DNA from 4 places in the Mesorhizobium sp. YL-MeA3-2017 genome. Region 4 is predicted to be linked to each of the others. Evidence: riboswitches for the same ligand, from Rfam matches in the RefSeq annotation. Region 4 holds a riboswitch; each other region holds the start of a gene.
The links. A riboswitch is a leader RNA that binds a small molecule or an ion and turns the genes downstream of it on or off. The one in region 4 is predicted to bind cobalamin.
Positions count from the first base shown of each region.

Region 1: linked by a shared signal. The riboswitch ahead of QFZ88_RS22825 (ABC transporter ATP-binding protein) and the one ahead of QFZ88_RS04030 (CbtB domain-containing protein) in region 4 are both predicted to bind cobalamin.
Region 2: linked by a shared signal. The riboswitch ahead of bluB (5,6-dimethylbenzimidazole synthase) and the one ahead of QFZ88_RS04030 (CbtB domain-containing protein) in region 4 are both predicted to bind cobalamin.
Region 3: linked by a shared signal. The riboswitch ahead of QFZ88_RS16625 (TonB-dependent receptor domain-containing protein) and the one ahead of QFZ88_RS04030 (CbtB domain-containing protein) in region 4 are both predicted to bind cobalamin.

Region 1 is NZ_JAUSVH010000001.1:4,857,399-4,860,599, forward strand. It holds gene zigA (zinc metallochaperone GTPase ZigA) at 1-632, shown strand, start outside; cobalamin riboswitch at 785-991, shown strand; gene QFZ88_RS22825 (ABC transporter ATP-binding protein) at 1,175-1,963, shown strand; gene QFZ88_RS22830 (ABC transporter substrate-binding protein) at 1,984-2,931, shown strand; gene QFZ88_RS22835 (FecCD family ABC transporter permease) at 2,934-3,201, shown strand, end outside.
Region 2 is NZ_JAUSVH010000001.1:4,615,033-4,618,233, reverse strand. It holds gene QFZ88_RS21760 (histone deacetylase family protein) at 1-896, opposite strand, end outside; cobalamin riboswitch at 1,017-1,200, shown strand; gene bluB (5,6-dimethylbenzimidazole synthase) at 1,246-1,974, shown strand; gene QFZ88_RS21750 (TetR/AcrR family transcriptional regulator) at 1,978-2,589, opposite strand; gene QFZ88_RS21745 (MFS transporter) at 2,734-3,201, shown strand, end outside.
Region 3 is NZ_JAUSVH010000001.1:3,461,397-3,464,597, forward strand. It holds gene QFZ88_RS16625 (TonB-dependent receptor domain-containing protein) at 1-1,218, opposite strand, end outside; cobalamin riboswitch at 1,402-1,607, opposite strand; gene QFZ88_RS16630 (hypothetical protein) at 1,676-1,969, opposite strand; gene QFZ88_RS16635 (response regulator) at 2,519-3,190, shown strand; gene QFZ88_RS16640 (sensor histidine kinase) at 3,187-3,201, shown strand, end outside.
Region 4 is NZ_JAUSVH010000001.1:862,423-865,623, reverse strand. It holds gene QFZ88_RS04035 (MFS transporter) at 1-1,054, shown strand, start outside; cobalamin riboswitch at 1,169-1,367, shown strand; gene QFZ88_RS04030 (CbtB domain-containing protein) at 1,401-1,580, shown strand; gene QFZ88_RS04025 (CbtA family protein) at 1,597-2,370, shown strand; gene cobU (bifunctional adenosylcobinamide kinase/adenosylcobinamide-phosphate guanylyltransferase) at 2,363-2,878, shown strand; gene cobO (cob(I)yrinic acid a,c-diamide adenosyltransferase) at 2,880-3,201, shown strand, end outside.

The DNA of each region.
Region 1 (3,201 bases), 4.0 Mb from region 4:
CCGATCGCGAACTGGCGCGCAAGATCGTCCGTGCGCTCAACCCCGAGGCCGAACTGATCGAGGCGGATTTCGGCCGCGTCCCGCTCGGCAAGGTGCTCGACACCGGCCGCTTCGATTTCGAACGCGCCGAACAGCACCCGCTCTGGTTCAAGGAGCTGAACGGCTTCAAGGACCACATGCCCGAGACCGAGGAATACGGCATCCGCTCCTTTGTCTATCGCGAGCGCCGCCCCTTCGATCCAATGAAGCTGAAGGCATTCGTCAGCCGGCCGTGGCCGGGCGTGGTGCGCGCCAAGGGTTTTTTCTGGCTGGCGACGCGGCCAAGCCATGTCGGCGAACTGAGCCAGGCCGGCGCGCTGGTCAAAACCGGCAGGCGCGGCCTGTGGTGGGCCGCAGTTCCCCGCAACCGCTGGCCCGACAGCAATGAATGGCGGGACGCCATGCTGCCCTATCTCGATCCAATGTGGGGCGACCGCCGCCAGGAACTGGTCTTCATCGGCTGCAATCCCATGAACGAGGTCCATATCCGGGCCGAGCTCGATGCCTGCCTCGTCGATTGTCCGGTCTTCGCGCCGGAGCTGTGGCGCGACATGTCCGATCCGTTCCCGAACTGGGAAGGGCAGGCGGCATGATCATCGCTTCGCTGCGCAAACTGTTCACCGCCCGGAGCCATATCGACTGCGACTGCCACCGCCCGCGCGTTCGTTATACGCCGCCCGGCGATCGGCCCGCCGCCGGCTCCGCGGGCGAGCATGAATGGCCATTGCCACGCGGCGGCCGCCCCAATAGGGTGCCCGACGATGGTTCCCCGAATCGAAAGGTCCGGGGTGAAAAGGGAACATGGTGAGGCTCTTCGGGCCGAGGCCATGGCTGCCCCCGCAACTGTAAGCGGTAGCAAAGTCCGAAATACGCCACTGGCCGACAGGCCGGGAAGGCAGGACCGAGCCGAGACCCGCGAGCCAGGAGACCTGCCATCGCAACGAGTTGACCGGACGGGGTGTGCCGGGAGGAAGCTTAGAGGGCGGCGTCTGCCGTCATCCCGGCCATCCTTCCGCGCCTGATCGAAAGAGAGATCGGTGGAAGGTATTGCTGCTCTTCGACGCAAACGCGTATGCCGCGCGGCGGCCGCGTCGGTCTCGCCACGCACCTCACGCGTCGCATCGGACGTTCTGCCATGAACGGGCCGGTTCTTCAGGCCCGCGGCCTTTGTTACCGGCCTGAAACCGGCGTCAGCCTCGTCGAGGAAGTCGGCATCGACCTGGCAGCCGGTGAAAGGCTCGCCATCATCGGCCCCAACGGCGCCGGCAAGACGACGCTTTTGCGCATGCTGTGCGGCATGCTGCGCCCGAGCCGGGGCACGGTCAGCCTCGAGGGCCAACGGCTCGACCGGCTGTCGATGGCCGAGCGGGCGCGCAGGATCGCCGTCGTCGGCCAGTCCGACCAGCCGGACCCACGCCTGTCCGTCCTCGACTATGTCGGGCTCGGTCGCATCCCGCATGCCAGCCTGCATGGCCAGGCGGACGAGCGCGACATCGTTGTCGATGCGCTTGGTCAGACCGGCCTGCTGCCGCTGCAAGCGCGCGCCATGGGCTCACTCTCCGGCGGCGAGCGCCAGCGCGCCCAGCTTGCCCGCGCCATCGCGCAGCGGCCGACCGTGCTGTTCCTCGACGAGCCGACCAATCACCTCGACCCCCGCGCGCGCGGCGAATTGCTCGAATTCGTTGCCAGGCTGGGCATCGCCGTCGTCACCGTCTTGCACGACCTGCCGCTGGTCGCGCCCTTTGCCACCCATGTCGCCGTCATGGACAAGGCGCGGTTGCGCGCGCTCGGCTCGCCGGTCGAGACGCTGACGCCCGCTCTGGTGCGCGAGGTCTTTTCGATCGACGTGTTGCGGTTCCCCCATCCGGAAGAACGGGACCGCGAACTGACGGTCTTCGACGTTCCGATCCGCCTTTCCCGCTGAACAATCCCAACGGAGTTCCCATGAAACGTCTTGCGCTTGGTCTTGCCCTCTCGCTGTTTGCATCGGCGGCTTTTGCCTTCCCGGTCACCGTCGACAATTGCGGCGTTCCGCTGACTTTCGACGCGCCGCCCAAGCGCGCGGTCATCAACGATCTCAACATGTCTGAAATGGCCTTCGCGCTGGGGCTGCAGCCCGAGATCGTCGGCCTGACCGGCATCACCGGCTGGTACAAGGTCGATGCCGCGTTCAAGGCCGCCCAGGGCGCGATCCCGGAACTCGCGCCGAAGTATCCGACGCTGGAAAACCTGCTCGCGGTCGAGCCCGATTTCTTCTTCGCCGGCTGGTATTACGGCATGAAGCCCGGCGGCGAGGTGACGCCTGATACGCTGGCCCCGCACGGCATCAAGACGCTGCTTCTCACCGAAAGCTGTATCCACGTCGACAAGAACCGCCCGGCGGCGTCGATGGACCTGTTGTTTGGCGACGTCGAGAAACTCGGCAAGATTTTCGGCAAGGAAGAGAAGGCGAACGCCCTGGTCGCCGGCTGGAAGGAAAGGCTTGGCACTATCACCGCCAAGGTCGGCAACCGCAGCGGCACGCGCGTCTTCCTCTACGATTCCGGCGAGGACAAGCCTTTCACCGCCGGCAAATTCGCCATTCCGACCGCGATGATCGAGGCCGCCGGCGGCACCAACATCATGGCTGACATGCAGACCAGCTGGGGCAACACCGACTGGGAGACGGTCGCCGCCAGGAACCCGGAATTCCTGGTCCTGCTCGACTACCAGGATGCGGCCGGCTACCGGAAGCTGATTGATTTTCTTAAAAGCCACCCGGCCATGAAGGAAACGGACGCGGTCAAGAACAACCGCTTCGTCGCCCTTCGTTATGCGGAGCTGACGCCCGGGCCGGCCAACATCGAAGCCATCGACAAGATCGCCAAGGCCATGCACCCGGAGGCTTTCTGAACGTGACGAGGTCCTACGGCGCGGCGATCGGTATTGGCGCGGCACTGATTGTCCTGCTGGCGCTGCTGTCGATCGCCTATGGCTCGACGGTCATTCCGTTGGGAGACGTGATCGCGGCACTTGCGCGCGCCGTCGGCCTCGACGCGGCCGCCGTTTCGGTGCCGGTCGAGAAGATCGTCGTCGACTTGAGATTGCCGAGGGCGATCCTCGCCATCTGCGTCGGCGCTGGCCTCGGCGTCGTCGGCGCGCTGTTGCAGACGGTGACGCGCA
Region 2 (3,201 bases), 3.8 Mb from region 4:
GCGACCGAAAATGCCAATCCGTGCAGGTCGTAGCCGCCTTCGAGCAGGCTGACCAGCCTGTTTGCGCTGTGGCGGCGGGCGCTGTCCATCAGCTGCCCGGTCGCCCAGTCGAAATCGTCCTCGGTCAGGTTGATCTCGGCCAGCGGGTCGCGATGATGCGCGTCGAAGCCGGCCGAGATGATGACGAGATCCGGCGCGAAGGCGTCGATCGCCGGCAAGACACGGGTGCGGAACGCCTCCCGGAAGACATCGCTGCCGGTGGCTGGCGCCAGCGGCGCGTTGACGATGTTGCCGGCACCGGTCTCGTTCTTGGCGCCGGTGCCAGGGAAAAGCGGCATCTGATGCGTCGAACAGTAGAGCACCGAGGGATCGTCCCAGAAAATGTCCTGGGTGCCGTTGCCGTGGTGCACGTCCCAGTCGACGATGGCGACACGCTCGACGCCATGCTTTTCCTGCGCGTGACGCGCGGCAATCGCGGCAGTGTTGAACAGGCAGAAGCCCATGGCGGTGGTCTTTTCGGCATGGTGGCCGGGCGGCCGCGCCGCCACGAAGACATTGTCGGCATCGCCGGCGAAGACATCGTCCACCGCCGCATTGGCAGCGCCGATCGCGGTCAGCGCAGCCTGCCAGGTCTTCGGGCTGGCAGTGGTGTCGGTGTCGATCTGGGCAAGGCCGGTCGCGGGGATCGCCTTGCGCACGCGTTCGACGAAATCCCTCGGATGGCAATAGAGGATGGTCGCCTCGTCGCCCAATGGCGCCTCGCGCCGGTCGAGCGCGGCGAAAGCCTCGTCGTCGAGCACACGCTCGATGGCGCGCAGCCGGTCCGGCCGCTCCGGGTGGCCGGGCGGCGTGATGTGCTCCAGAAAGATCGGATGCGAATAAAGGCGGGTCGTCATCGCCCTATCTTATCAGCAATGGTCGTGATGGCCACGCGACAAGCGGCATGGCGCTGGGGAAAATGCCCGGCGCGTCATTTGGCGTCGGCTTCCCGGCTGTTCTTACGCCGGCAATGCGCTAAGATGACATCGCTGCCAGGTGCCCGCTGCGAGGCGGGAGAATCGGGAACACGGTGAAAATCCGTGGCGTGCCCAGCGCTGTATGGGGGACCGCTCGGCAAAGGCCACTGTTTTTCGGAACGGGAAGGCGCCGCAAGCGGGACGAACCCAAGCCAGAAGACCGGCCGGGCAGGAATGGTCATCCGCATGGACGGGCGGATGGTATGGTTCCGATCGCAAGGGAAACGCGATGCACGCCGTCCGCACTCCAGCCTCCCCCGACAATTCGTTCGAGGATTTCGAACGCGACGCCGTCTACCGCGCCATCTTCACGCGCCGCGACGTGCGCAGCCATTTCCGCCCAGACCCCATCGACGACGCCGTGCTGGCGCGGCTTCTGACGGCCGCGCATCACGCACCCTCGGTCGGCTTCATGCAGCCCTGGAACTTCGTCGTTGTCCGCGACATGGGCCGGCGCGAGGCGGTGCGCGACCTGTTCCTCGCGGCGCGCAACGAGGAACTGCCACACATCGCCGGGGAGCGGCAGGCGCTCTACCGCAAGCTCAAGCTGGAAGGCATCTGCGAAAGCGCGCTGAACCTCTGCATCACCTGCGACCGGCGCCGCAGCGAGGGCTCGCCGCTCGGCCGCTGGCACAATCCGCAGATGGATCTCTTCAGCACGGTCTGCGCCGTGCAGAATTTCTGGCTGGCGGCGCGGGCGGAAGGCATCGGCGTGGGCTGGGTCAGCATTCTCGATGCCGACGCGCTCAAGCGCCTGCTCGACATTCCCGAGCCGGTCGTGCCCATCGCCTATCTCTGCGTCGGCCATGTCCGCGAGTTCGCCGCGCGGCCGGACCTGGAGCACAGCGGCTGGGCCTCGCGGCTGCCGCTGGCCGACCTCATCATGAGCGAGACCTATGCCGGCGCCGGCGAGGAGGCGCTGAAGGCCGCCTGCGTTGCACCCGGCGCGGACCGGTAACCGTCAGGCAGCCTGATTGTCGCGCACGCGCAGCCCTTCCAGAAGCGCGCGAAAGGATTTGACCGCCTTCTTCGACGTCTCATGCGGATCGTCGGCGTTGGCGATCCACTGTGCGGCGTAAAGCGAGGCGCCGCTGACGATGCGCGCCATCGCCTCCGGGTCGATGTCGCCGACCACGCCCTCCTCCTTCAGCGCGGTGAGGTTGCCGGTTATCGAGGTGATACAGGCATTGGCATTGGGCCATTGCGACGGGTCGCCGAGGATTGCCGGACCGTCGCGCAGCACGATGCGCTGGATTTCCGGCTCCAGCGCCATTTCGATATAGCCGACATTCTCATCGACGAAGCGCTGCCAGCGGTCCGTCGCCCGGGCCGAGATGACGCACAGCCGCTCGTTCATCTCCGCGTCGAGCTCGGCGATGACGGCCTCCAGCAATCCCTTCTTGTCGCCGAAGTGATGATAGAGCGCGCCGCGGGTCAGCCCCGCCTCGGCGGTGAAGTCGTCCATCGAGGCGTTGGCGTAACCGACGGTGGCGAAGGCGCGCCGCGCCGCCGCGATCAGCTTGGCGCGCGTCTCGGCGATCATTTCGCTGCGAGGTTTGTGCGCGGTCCTCATCTGGTCGTTCCTTTTCACATACGTCGCGTATATTTTTTCACATACGCACCGCATATTAATTGACATACGCAACGTATGCAATTATCTCATTCGCATACGCCACGTATGTATGTGGCACCCCTTCGAAAATCCAGGAGTGCTCCGATGCACAATCCTTACAGCGAAATCTTCCGAACCCCGGGAACCAAGGGTTTTGCGGCCGCGGCCTTCATCGCCCGCCTGCCCATCGCCATGGCGCCCATCGGCATCGTCGCCATGCTGTCGCAGACGCGCGGCGAATATTGGCTGGCCGGCGGCGTTTCCGCCACCTTCGCCTTCACCAACGCCTTCCTGGCGCCGCAGATATCGCGGCTGGTCGACCGCATGGGCCAGACCGCCGTCGCGGTGCCGACGACGATCGTCTCGATCATCGCCTTCGCAGCACTTCTCGTCGCCACCAACCAGGACTGGCCGGCCTGGACGCTGTTCGTCTCGGCCTTCCTGGCCGCCGCCATGCCCAGCGTGCCGGCCATGGTGCGGGCGCGCTGGACCGAAATCTTCCGCGACCGGCCTGAGCTCAACACCGCCTTCGCCTTCGAATCGGCGGCGGATGAGCTCGTCTACATTGCCGGC
Region 3 (3,201 bases), 2.6 Mb from region 4:
GATTTCATAGCTCGCGCCGACATTGTAGGTGGTGGCGCCGCCAAATTGGCCGTTGTGGTCATAGCGGATGCCGCTGTCGATCGTCAGCGCGTCGTATGATAGCGAGTATTGGCTGAACACCGCCGCCAGCGTACGCGCGGTCACGTCGAATTTGACGGTGGAATCCACCTGTTCGCGATAGGCCTCCACGCCGCTGGTCAGCACATGCGACATGGCGCCGGTGTCGAAACCCTTCTGGGTCGATGCGAAGATGCCGTAGCGGCTGGAATTGAAACGGCTGTCGCCGGCCACGCCGTCGCGGAAATTGCGGGAGCGGTCGACGGAGTTCGACAGTTCGATCGTCGAGATCCAGTCTTCGGCATGTTTGATCTCGGCGCCCAGTTTGCCGACGAAACTTGTCGTGTCGACTTCATTGGCGTCGGGATAGGAGGCGTCGTACTGGCCGCGGCTGCGCGAAATCAGCGCGTCGCCATAGATGCGCCCCCAGTCGAACTGCTTCGACAGCGAAGCGTTTATCGAGCCGAGCAGGAAGCCGTCATCGTCCGGCTCGTGGCCCCAGGCCGTCGGCGTGGTGAAATCATAGCCGCGCGTGCCGATGACGCTGCCGCCGATCGAATAGTCGACGCCGCTCGCGTTGCGGCCGCGCAAATTGCCGGACAGGGTTCCGCCCCACGGATGGCTGACGCCGGTGGTGATGGAGGCGCTGCTGTCGCGGCCGTCGGCGCAGGGGCCGCCCTGCTTGGTGATGATGTTGACGACACCGCCCATGGCGTCGGAGCCGTATTGCGCCGAATGCGCGCCCTTGGCGATTTCGATGCGTTCGATCGAATCGAGCGGGATGTTGCCGAGCGAGGCGGTGCCGGTGGTGACAGAACTCGCCCGGACGCCATTGACCAGCACCAGCGTCTGGCTGGCTGACATGCCACGCAGATAAAGATTGGCGCCGGCACCCTGACCGCCATAGGTGATGATGGAAACGCCTGTATAGGCTTTCAGCAGCGAGGGCAGATCGGGCGCGGCCGAGCGTTCGATGCTCCTGGCATCGATCACAGTCACCGAGGAAGTCGAGCGCTCCAGCGTGGTTTCGCGTCTCAGCGGTGTGGTGACCACGATGCGGTCGAGCATCGTGACGTCGCCGCGGTCATTATCGTCCTGCGCGCCGGCATGGTTCGTCGAAGCCAGCGCCACTGCGCCGGCCAGGAAAACAGTCTTTTTCACTTCCGCCCCCAAAAGGATCGACGGCGCAACGGCGCCGCAAGGTTCATCACGAACCGCAGACGGATGTGGCGATGCGAGGATTTGCGACGGGTCGCATTTCACCTCTCGGCCGTTCCGGCACGCGGCAACACTTTGTCGTGTCACCGCCACGGACGACCGCGCCTGATCACACCCCGTGATCAAGCATGGGTGACCGGAACAGGCAGGTCTCCTGACTTCCGTGTCATCGCTCTCTTCCGCCTTCCCGGTCGCGTCAGCGCCAGTGGCATCGTGGAAGAAGGCTCAACGGTTACAGTTGCGGGGGCAGTCGCGGCTTCGTCCGATTGCTCGGCCTCACCGTGTTCCCTTTTCATCCGCCTCGCGGCGGAACCAATTCCGATTCGGAAGCTAGCCATGGCCGCCCGGCGCGTCAACCGGGCCGGCGAACGAATGCCGCGATGGCAGTGATGCCGCGACCTCAGCCGTAATGGAGGCGCGGTTTCGGACCCTGGCCGACGAATTGCACGCCGACGCGGTCGTTGCGGCGCCAGCGCAGCACGGCCTCATAGGCAACGCCGTCCACCGGCACGTAGAGGCTGAATCGTTCCGGCACGACGACGTCGGCAGCCACCTTCAGTTCGGCGCCGTTGGCATGCTGGTTGCGGATGACGCAGGGGATTTCCGACGTGTGGATACTGGTGATGATCGTCGCGCCCTTGAGCACGCGTTGCCGGTGCTCGCGCTCGCGATGTTCCGTTTCCTGTTCGGACATGACCGTCTCATCACCCGGCGCCATCGGGCTGCGGCGCGTCTCAATTAGAACCCGTGCAGGTAACCATGAACACCGACAATAGACAATTGCCGCGATGTCGCGGCCAACAGCAATCTCCGATCGGGGTATCGGATTGGTGAATCGGGACCGTGTCGTTTTCAGGACTTTCGCACTGGCCTGTGCGGCAGGCGGCGGGTGGCGTAGCGACAACATCGACCCGTAACATTGTTGCAATGTGACGACGCGAAGCAGGGCGACGGCATCTGGTGCCGCAATGATTTCGAGATGAGGCCTGCAATGCGTTTGTTATCTGTGGTGTGTATCGCTGTTGTTCTGTCCGGCTGTCAGAACACACGCGATCGGGAACGCTGTCTGTCCTACGGGTTTATCGACGGAACCCCAAGCTTCTCAAGATGTCTGCAGCGATTTGACCTGGACAGGGATCGCCGGGGCGACCGCCCGTTCGACGACGAGCGCTACGAATACTGACGGCATGGACCGCGACGTGATCTCCGGCTAAAGCACACCCCTCTCAAGCAACAGTGACCAATGCACGTATTGATCGTTGAGGATGATCGCGAGCTCGCATCCTCGTTGAAGCACATCATGGAAAGCGCGATCGGGGTGACCGACGCTTTTGCGACAATCGCGGAAGCCGAGGCGGCCTTGATCGCCCATCCGTTCGATCTGGTGATCATCGACCGCCGGCTTCCCGATGGCGACGGCCTTTCGCTGCTTCCGGTGCTGCGCCGGCTGCGGCCGCGGCCCGCCACCTTGGTCCTGACCGCGCTGGACGACCCTTTCGACATCGCATCGGCCCTGGACAAAGGGGCGGACGAATATGTCGGCAAACCCTTCGAGCCGACCGAGCTCGTCGCCCGCGCCCGCGCGGTCCTGCGCCGCTACAGCCTGGACGCGCTGGGCACCACGCAGATCGGCAATCTGGTGTTCGATCTCAACCACAGATCGGCGAGTGTGGGACAGAAAGTGCTGGAGATTCCGCGCCGCGAACTGGCCATACTGGAAACCCTGGTGAGGCGCGCGGGGCGCGTCGTCCAGCGCGAGACGCTGGAATCGTCCGTCTACAACATCAATGAAGACATCGAATCCAACGCCCTGGACTCGCATGTGAGCCGCCTGCGGCGGCGCCTGCGTGAAGCCGATTGCGACGCCGTGATCAAAAGCGTGCGCGGCATCGGCTACATGCTGGTGTCGGAATGACGCGGTTGCGC
Region 4 (3,201 bases):
GAACGAGCAGACGGTGTCGATCCTCTACACCATCGTCTCGTTGCTCGGCCTGTCGGCGACGCTGTTCATGCCGATGCTGATCCACCGCTTCGCGCGCCGCTGGGTCTACACCGCCGGCGCGCTTTTGCTCGCCATCGGCTCGCTGTTTTTCGTCACCCATTCCTTGCCGGGGCAGATCTTCGGCATGCTGTGCCGGGTGATGGGGGCGAGCGCGCTGTCGATCACGCTCAACCTCTACATCATGGATCATATCCGCAAGGCGGACCTGATGCAGGCCGAGTCGCTGCGCATGGCGTGGTCGATGATCGCCTGGACCACCGGTCCGACGCTCGGCATTTTCCTCTACACGCATTACGGCATCTATGCCGCGCATGGCGCGGTCGCGGTGTTCGCGCTCTGCCTGCTGGCGCTGTTCTGGTACTACCGGCTGGGCGACAACCCGATGATCGTGCCGGGCAAGAGCCGACCCATCAATCCGCTCGCCAATATCGGCCGCTTCGTGCGCCAGCCCCGGCTGAGGCTCGCCTGGCTGATCGCCTTCGGCCGCTCCTGCTACTGGACCACCTTCTTCGTCTACGGTCCCTTGTTCATGGTCATCACCGGCCAGGGCAAGCTGGCTGGCGGTCTGCTGGTTTCGGCCGGCAACGCGATGCTGTTCCTGGCGATCTTCTGGGGCAGGGCGGGCAAACGCTACGGCGCCCGCAACGTGATGACGCTCGCCTTTGCCGGGATGGCGATATCGCTTTGGCTGGCCGGCGCCATCGGCGAACTCGTGCCGCTCGCCACTGCCGGCCTGTTGCTGGTCGGCGCCCTGTTCACCATCGCATTGGATGCCATCGGTTCCACCGCCTTCATGCGCTCGGTGCGCACCTATGAGCGTCCGCAGATGGCGGCCGTCTACCGCACCTATCTCGACTTTTCGGAGCTGACGCCGCCGCTGGTCTATTCCGTGGTGCTGGCCTTTTTCGGGCTGGGCTCGGTCTTCGCCACGCTTGGCTGCCTCGCCGCCGTCTGCGGCCTTGTCACCTGGCGCTACCTGCCGAAGTCGATGTAGCGAGCGCCTTTCCTTCTCCCGCAAGGGGAGAAGGGATGGCGCCCGGTCCGCACGATGACGCTTCTGCATCCACCGATGGCGGAATTTGGTTTGCCGGGCGGCGCAATTCTCCCTATAGTCCACGATGTCGTCGGTCCCTTCGGGACCAAGAGGGAATACGGTGGGGAGGGAAGAAAATGTCCGTCCGAAACCGTGGCTGCCCCCGCAACTGTGAGCGGTAGTCCTCTCCAATGCCACTGAGGTTCGCCTCGGGAAGGTGGAGAAGGGCGCAGATCCGCAAGCCAGGAGACCTGCCGGCGACAGCAATGATGGCAATGCCCTCGGGTGGAGGGCGAAAGGACAGACCATGAATACCGCAACCATTTCCCTCGGCGCCTCGACCTCCTCGCAGTCGCGCTTCCTGCAACTGGCGCTGGCCGGCCTGCTCGGCATTTTCATCGTCGGCTTCACTGGCTTCTCGCATATCGAGGCCGTGCACAACGCCGCCCACGATGCACGCCACTCGATGGCGTTCCCCTGCCACTAACCAGGGGGAACCCACCATGTCTGTTTTTCGCAACGTCGTGTTCGTCGCGGCGATCGCTGGGCTATTGGCCGGCATCGTGCTCGCCTGCCTGCAGGCCTATGCCACCGTTCCGCTGATCCTGAAGGCCGAGGTCTATGAACAGGCCGGCGGCGGTCACGAGCATCCGGCGCCGGCTGCTCCCGCGGCTGATGCCGGCGCGGCCACCACCGCCATGAGCACGCCGGCCCCGGCCGCCGCCGCTCCGGCCGAAGAGGAAGGCTGGGCGCCCGCCGATGGCGCCGAGCGCTTCTCCTTCAACGTGGTCTCCAATATCGTCACCGGCATCGGCTTCGCGCTGATCCTTGTCGCCTTCTCGGAATTCGCCGGCGGCATCGGCAACTGGCGCCAGGGCGTGTTCTGGGGTCTGGCCGGCTTTGCCGTCTTCACGCTGGCGCCGGGCCTCGGCCTGCCGCCGGAACTGCCGGCCATGCCCGCCGCCGACCTTCTGCCCCGGCAGATCTGGTGGGTGGCAACGGTGGTGGCAACGGCGATCGGCCTGGCGCTGATCGCCTTCCGCCGCTCGCTGCCGCTGACGATCCTGGCGGTCGCGCTGATCGTCGCGCCGCACATCGTCGGCGCGCCGCAGCCGGCAAGCTACGACACGCCGATCCCGGAAGGCCTGCACCACCAGTTCGTGGTGGCGGTCACCATCACCAATCTGGTGTTCTGGCTGGTGCTCGGCGCCGTCGTCGGCATCGTGCGCGGTCGCTTCACCGGGCAGGCGTCGAACCTTCGCGACAGCTTTGCCTGATCGGCAAAGCGTTTGCTTCATCATCGGCGGTGCGCGCTCGGGCAAGAGCGCGCATGCCGAAAAACTCATTACAGCGCTGCCGGCGCCGTGGACCTACATTGCCACCGCACAAGCCTATGACGAGGAGATGCGCGAGCGCATCGCCCATCACCGCGCCCGCCGTGGCGAAGGGTGGGAAACGCTCGATGCGCCGCTCGACCTTGTCGGCGCGCTCACGAGTTTGCCGTCGGGGCGGCCGGTGCTGGTCGATTGCCTGACGCTCTGGCTCACCAACCACATGCTGGCCGAACACGATGTCGAGGCCGAATGCGCGCGCCTTGTCGCCACGCTCGCCAAACCGCGCGGCCCATGGTTCGTGGTTTCCAACGAGGTGGGCCTGGGCATCGTGCCCGACAATGCGCTGGCCCGCCGTTTTCGCGACGCCGCCGGGCGTCTCAACCAGCAGGTCGCCTCGGTCGCCAGTGAAGTGGTGCTGACGGTTGCCGGCCTGCCGCTCAAGGTGAAATGACATGACCGGGATCGACGAGGCGGAAGCCGAGCGCCATCGCGCCAAGATGGCCAAGCGCAAGGCCGTGCAGGACGCCGAGGTGGCGGCAAAGACAATCGAAAAAGGCCTGCTGATCGTCAACACGGGGCCCGGCAAGGGCAAGACCACCGCCGCCTTCGGCCTGGCGCTGCGCATGCTGGGTTACGGCCGGCGCGTCGGCGTTGTGCAGTTCATCAAGGGCAAATGGCACACCGGCGAGCGCGAGGCCTTCGCGGCTTTCGGCGAGCGCGTCGTGTGGCATTCGATGGGCGAGGGTTTTACCTGGGAAACGCAGGACCTGAAGC